2 linked regions of the Methanolobus zinderi genome follow. The protein of the gene in region 1 binds, or shares a complex with, the protein of each later gene. Links are inferred from orthologs where the notes say so. Each region holds a gene or a part of one and is shown on either strand. Other genes may lie near its edges.

Region 1 (3,277 bases):
TTCTCAATACCGTCAAGACCTGCACAGAGCATTGCAGCGAATGCAAGGTATGGGTTACATGCTGGGTCCGGGCATCTCAGTTCTACCCTTGTACCCTTTCCTCTTGTTGCAGGGATCCTGATAAGGGAACTGCGGTTTGCTGAAGACCATGTACAGTAGATAGGTGCCTCATATCCTGGAACAAGTCTCTTGTATGAGTTTACTGTTGAATTTGTGATTGCAGCGAAGTCACGGACATGTGTGAGGAGACCTGCAATGTACTGCTTTGCAGTTTCTGAGAGCTGGTCTGATGTGTTTGGATCGTAGAATGCGTTCTTGCCGTCCTTCATGAGGGACTGGTTGGAGTGCATACCTGAACCGTTTTCACCAAAGAGTGGTTTTGGCATGAATGTTGCGTAGTAGCCCATGTGTGCTGCAATGGACTTTACAACATATTTGAATGTTACAATGTTGTCACATGTGGTAAGTACATCACCGAATCTGAAGTTTATCTCGTGCTGTGATGGAGCTACCTCGTGGTGGGATGCTTCGATCTTGAATCCCATATCCTCAAGAGCAAAGTCTATTGCTCTTCTTACATCCTGTGCCTTGTCAAGAGGTGTGAAGTCGAAATATCCACCGTGGTCTGTAAGGTTTGTGGTTGGGTGACCATTCTCATCGAGCTCAAACAGGAAGAATTCACACTCAGGACCGATATTCATTGTGTAGCCCTTTTCTGCTGCCTTCTCGATAGCTCTTTTCAGGACGTATCTTGGGTCGCCTTCGAATGGTTGACCGTTTGGTCTGTATACATCACCAATGATACGGGCGACTGCGCCTTCCTGAGGTCTCCATGGGAGAATTCTGAAGGTTGTTGGGTCTGGCATGAGGATCATGTCGGACTCTTCGATCCTTGTGAAACCTTCGATTGATGAACCATCGAACATTACACCATTTTCAAATGCTTCATCGAGATCTTCTGCAGGGATTGCCCAGCTTTTGATCATACCCATTGTGTCGGTGAATTGGATTCTTATGAATTTAACATCGTTCTCAGTTACAGCCTGTAACACTTCTTCCTTTGTTACTGGATTTGATTTTACCATTTTGATTACTCCTCTATTCATTAGGGGTTGTAAGTATCCCATTACCTATTATCCTCTATAAATAAGTATCGCTTTGTAGTTGGCATGAAAACCCCATTTCTAACTCCTACAAACAAAGAGAGCTTATAACTAATAAACATGCACGGTAGAGTTTCTATTTGGTACACGGAAGAATAAGTGCTCCAATATGCAGACGTTTTCCCAGTAAGCTAAAGGATCTCAGAACGTGGAAGAAAAACAAGCGATAACCCTGACCGAGATTTCGGACCATTTTTTGTCGGAAGGTTTATCAGATTTGCAAAAAATACAGAGAAGGAGCTATAATTTTACTTCACGAAAAAGCTCTCAAAAATGTGAGTACCATGTCTTATACATCACAGGACAATGCAGGCATATCAAGCGGAGTCAAAAATGCCTGCAAGGATATATTCAAGTGTATGCAGTGTGGCGTATGCAGCGGCAGCTGTCCTTCCGGCAGGCATACCAGCCTTAACATCCGGAAACTTGTCAGAAAAGCCGCCAGGAATTCCGACGTGATCCGGGAAGAGGAATTATGGATGTGCACCACCTGTTACAACTGCCAGGAGCGCTGCCCGAGGAACATTGATATCGTAGACGCAGTACTCGGTATCAGGACACTTGCAGCACATGAAGGGATAATGCATTCCGAGCACAGAAAGGTCAGTGAACTTCTCCTTGAGCATGGTCATGCAGTGCCAATTGATGAGGAGAACAGAAAAAACAGAGTTGAGATCGGACTTGAAGAGTTACCCGAAACCGTCCACAAGTATCCGGAAGAGCTTGAAGAAATAAAAACACTCCTCAGCTCATGTGGCTTTGACAGATTGCTGGGAAAGAAAAGGAAAGGGAGCTTGAAGAGGAAGTAAAATGAAAGGACTTACAATCTTTCTTGGCTGCCTGATACCAAACAGATATCCCGGTATAGAGATGGCAACCAGGTTATGTCTTGCAAAACTGGATATCGATTTTGTCGACCTTGAAGGTGCTTCCTGCTGCCCTGCCCCGGGAGTGTTCAGATCTTTTGACGAACCAACCTGGCTTGCTGTTGCAGCCCGCAATATAGTACTTTCCGAAACCCTGCAGAGAGACATACTGACCATATGCAACGGATGCTTTGCTTCACTGGCCGATGCAAACCAAATATTAAAGAGCGAGCCGCAGTTAAGGGAGAAGACCAATGAGCATCTGGCAAAGCTCGGAAAGGAATTCAAAGGAAATGTCGAGGTCAGACATATAATAGAGTACCTCTACAAAGACGTAGGTATAGATAATATAAGATCACATCTGGATAAAACACTTGACCTCCGGGTTGCCGTGCATTACGGATGTCACCTGCTCAAACCATCAAGGAGCAGGGGGCTTGGAGCCTTTGAGCGTCCTGAGTTCTTCGACGAGCTGATCGAGTGTCTGGGTGCAACAAGTGTGGATTACCCGGATAAGATGGAATGCTGCGGAGCCGGTGGAGGAGTGCGTTCGGCATTAAAGGACGATTCCCTGAAGATGGCAGACCACAAACTCTCCCGAATAAAGGAGGCGAATATCGACTGTATAGTCAATGCCTGTCCTTTCTGCCATATGCAACTTGATGCGGGCCAGGAGGAGATCAGACAGAAGACCGGAACAGACTATAATATACCGGTATTGCACTACACGCAACTTCTGGGACTGGCAATGGGTTTTCCCGCGGAGATGCTGGGGATAGACCGAAATGTCACTATCAATAAAGACTTCATTGAAAAGATAGAACGTATATTACTATCAGAGGAAATGGAATAATCGTGAAGAAAAATCTATATTCTATATTATAGTATCCTGAACATAAGATTCCACCAATAAGTTTAAGAAACTGAATGCTATTACAGTGTACCGCGATATGAGCGTGTGGCCTAGTCAGGATATGGCGGCAGCCTCCTAAGCTGCAAGCCGGGGGTTCAAATCCCTTCACGCTCGCTATTTTTCCTTTAATGATTTCCGGAGATCTATGATTGATAATAAGAAAGGCTATTGTTAACGATATACCAGGTATAAAGAGCATCATAGATAACTATGCAAAACAGGAACTGATGCTCCAGCGTTCTTTAAGTGAACTCTATGAGTTCACCCGCAGTTTCTACGTCTGTGAGATAGATAACGAGATCATAGGCTGCTGTGCCCTTCAGGTAAGCTGGGAG
Region 2 (3,387 bases), 1.2 Mb from region 1 along the record:
TTGCGTCATTCAGGCCATTTGCCCTTGCCTTTGAGTTATAGAATGCAATGCTTTTCAGCAGATACATGAGATCATCCTGAAGGTCTGCAACATCGCCTTTCTTTCCACAAACGCCATTCTTTGTACATCCGGTTCCGTTAAGAGTTTCTTCACATTGGTAGCAGAACATATTTTTCACCATTTACTAATTGATATCTTTTGGATACCAGTATATTGGTGATACTGTGTTATAAGTAAGACAGTTTCCGATCGGATACTCCAGAAAGAGAGGATTATAGATTATTTAATTAAAAATAGGTGCATCAATCAGGTGTTTACCTTTTTTAACAAATGCAGGTTATCAGGCTATTGCCCTGTTTTAAAAATTAGCTTGTCATGGATTTTCTTGTTCCGGCAATTTTAAATAGGTTTTATTCAAGATCAATAGGTAGCAAAGTTTCTTTCCTTTTATCCAAAACTATATCTCATTCCACGTCGTCCATTCTTCAAAACAAGGAAAAATCAAAATGCGCATCGGAGTATACATATGTCACTGCGGCCTGAACATAGCCCATACCATTAACGTCGTTTCCCTTCAGGAGAAAGTGAACGATCTTGAGGACGCTACGGTTGTAAGGGACATCCAGTTCATGTGTTCTGATTCCGGACAGGAATCCATAATCAAGGATATCAAGGAAAACGAGCTTGATCGTGTGCTTGTTGCTGCATGTTCACCTCATTTGCATGAGCCTACTTTCAAGAGGGTGCTTACAAAGGCAGGTCTTAATCCTTTCCTTCTGGAAATGGTAAACATCCGTGAGCAGTGCTCATGGGTTCACCAGGAAGAGCCACAGATGGCCACCCAGAAGGCATTTGATCTTATCAGGATGGGTATTGCCAGACTGAAACTGCTCGATCCGCTGGAGATAGAGAAGGTCGAGGTCACAAAGGATGTGCTTGTGATCGGGGGAGGTGTTGCCGGTATCGAGGCCGCACTCACGCTTGCGGATTCGGGCTATCATGTCTACATGGTTGAGAAGGAGCCCACGATAGGTGGCAAGATGGCTCTGCTCAACGAGGTTTTCCCAACCAATGACTGTTCTATTTGTGTGCTCGCGCCCAAGATGACCGATGTGCAGAACCATCCGAACATAGATCTTATCACGATGGCCGAGGTCAGCGAGGTCACGGGTTCTGTGGGAAACTTCCATGTTACCGTTAAGCAAAAACCCCGGTATGTGGATGAGGACAAATGCAAGGGCTGTGTGGAAGAATGTGGTGGCGTATGTCCTGTTGAAGTTTCCAATCCATTCGACTTCGGACTTGGCAAGGCCAAAGCCATCAATATGCCAATCCCGCAGGCAGTGCCACAGGTAGTCTATATAGACAGTAAGTACTGCGTTGGCTGTGGCCTGTGCAAGCAGGCATGTCCGGCGGATGCCATCGATTATGAGCAGAAGGAGGAAACGCTGGAGTTCACTGTGGGTGCCATAGTGCTTGCAACCGGTTACAAGCTCTTTGATGCGTCACGCAAGCCGGAGTACGGTTACGGAATCTATCCCGATGTCATCACCAATATGGAACTGGAACGCCTGTTAAATGCTGCCGGTCCCACCAGGGGGAGGGTGCTTGTCCCGTCCACCGGAGATGTTCCGCACAAGGTTGCATTCATCCAGTGTGTGGGTTCAAGGGACGAGAAGGTGGATAATCCATATTGTTCCAGGGTCTGCTGCATGTCCAGCATGAAAAATGCCCAGTTGCTCAAGGAACGCTATCCTGACATGGATATTACCATTCATTACATTGACATCCGTGCATCCGGTGAGATGTACGAGGAATACTATATAAGGACCCAGTCCATGGGTATCAACTTCACTCGTGGCAGGGTTGCAGAGATACTGCCGGAAGATAGCGGAAGACTTAGTCTGCGTTATGAGGATACACTTGCAGGTGAGATACATGAAGACCCGTATGATATGGTAATTCTGGCAACAGGTATGGAAACCGTATCGGATGCCGACCAAATCTCCCGTGTGCTGAATCTGACTACACGTTCTGACCGTTTCTTTTCAATAGCCCATCCCAAGATGCGTCCGGTTGATTCTCATGTAAAGGGAATCTATATAGCAGGATGCGCCTCCGGACCCAAGGAAATACAGGTTTCCATAGCCCAGGGCAGTGCAGCAGCCTCCAAGGTAATGCAGTTGCTCTCAAAGGGTGAGCTGGAAAGCGATCCGCTCAGTGCACATGTTAATCCTGATGCATGTATCGGCTGTTCCATCTGTGCCGATGTGTGTCAGTTCAATAAGATCAGTATGATTGACCACAAGGCTGTTGTGGATGAGCTTTCCTGCATGGGATGCGGTGCATGCAGTGCATCCTGTCCGTCAGATGCCATATCCATGCGTAACAGTACTGACGAGCAGATCTTCTCGCAGATACGTGCAGCCACCGAGGTCAAGTCCCAGTTCCCCCTTATAATCGCATTCCTGTGTAACTGGTGCAGCTATAAGTGTGCCGACCTTGCTGGCACATCACGGGTTCAATATCCGAGCAATATCAGGACAATCAAGGTCATGTGTGCAGGACGTGTTGATCCTGCATTCGTGCTCGAGGCATTTGAACAGGGTGCCGACGGTGTGCTTGTAGCAGGTTGCAGGCTTGGTGAGTGTCACTATATCTTTGCCAATTACAATGCAAAGCACAGGATGGAAGCCCTTCAGGAAGTATTGAAGGACATAGGCATCGATCCCGAAAGGCTGAAGGTGGAATGGTTATCCGCTGCCGAAGGTGAGAAATTTGCAAACACGATTGAGGACATGGTTGAATATCTGGAAAAGATCGGTCCTATAGGTTCCGAACTGCTGGAGGAGCCCCAATGACTGAAAAACGTGAGGACAATTGCGAGGAAGATTCACTGACAGTTATAAGGGAAATGGATGTGGAAGATACACATTTCATCTACAAGCTGATAACCGATGAATCAGTCAAGTTCCTTGATTATGATTACAAGCGCTGTATTGGCTGTGGTCTCTGTGTCGGCCTGTGCCCCACAAAGGCACTGGAACTCGGTCCCATGCAGGAGATATCCACTGGCCTTGATGCTCCGCCTGTGACACTTGATCTTGATAAGTGCACTTTCTGTTCAATGTGTGCAAGTTTCTGTCCGGTAAAAGCATTCAAAATGACATCAGAAGGTGATTTCCCGGAACATGAGAAGTTCCCGGAATTCGATTCATATGTCAGGATGAACGAGAAATGCCTGCCATGTGCCCTCTGCAAAGCATCATGTCCCGAGGATGCCATTGATGTGGAATTCACCTTCCCGAAAAAAGAGGAGATAGCATTATTCAAAGAAGATGCCGAAGGTGAGATCGAGATTGATACCGATAAATGTAACTTCTGCGG

Evidence for each region.
Region 2: the proteins of hdrC (region 1) and hdrA2 are in contact, whole or in part, in a cryo-EM structure (PDB 7BKB), measured with the Methanospirillum hungatei proteins. The link is inferred for Methanolobus zinderi from one-to-one orthologs. Residues at the interface, in WP_011448820.1 of Methanospirillum hungatei: Arg18, Arg19, Tyr20, His21, Leu22, Asp24, Ile40, Asn42, Met43, Cys44, Tyr45, Gln46, Arg65, Leu66, Arg69, Val72, Leu73, Leu75, Glu78, Arg100; in WP_011448822.1 of Methanospirillum hungatei: Lys396, Tyr441, Glu455, Tyr458, Tyr459, Gln462, His463, Lys467, Phe468, Ile469, Phe488, Asp491, Leu493, Leu494, Arg496, Pro497, Val498, Asp499, Val500, Glu501.

Annotation. Positions count from the first base shown.
Region 1 is NZ_CP058215.1:380,235-383,511, reverse strand. What follows is about bases 263-3,209. They hold hdrC (CoB--CoM heterodisulfide reductase subunit C), read left to right. Parts: upstream 263-1,447; coding sequence 1,448-1,972; downstream 1,973-3,209. Other genes in these bases: HWN40_RS01870 (N-acetyltransferase), read left to right, coding at 3,092-3,209; hdrB (CoB--CoM heterodisulfide reductase subunit B), read left to right, coding at 1,974-2,882; glnA (type I glutamate--ammonia ligase), read right to left, coding at 263-1,085. Also shown: more of glnA, read right to left, coding at 1-262; more of HWN40_RS01870, read left to right, coding at 3,210-3,277.
Region 2 is NZ_CP058215.1:1,564,243-1,567,629, reverse strand. What follows is about bases 127-3,183. They hold hdrA2 (CoB-CoM heterodisulfide reductase HdrA2), read left to right. Parts: upstream 127-506; coding sequence 507-2,861; downstream 2,862-3,183. Other genes in these bases: HWN40_RS07670 (4Fe-4S binding protein), read left to right, coding at 2,858-3,183; hcp (hydroxylamine reductase), read right to left, coding at 127-169. Also shown: more of hcp, read right to left, coding at 1-126; more of HWN40_RS07670, read left to right, coding at 3,184-3,387. UniProt on the Methanocaldococcus jannaschii protein: Part of a complex that catalyzes the reversible reduction of CoM-S-S-CoB to the thiol-coenzymes H-S-CoM (coenzyme M) and H-S-CoB (coenzyme B).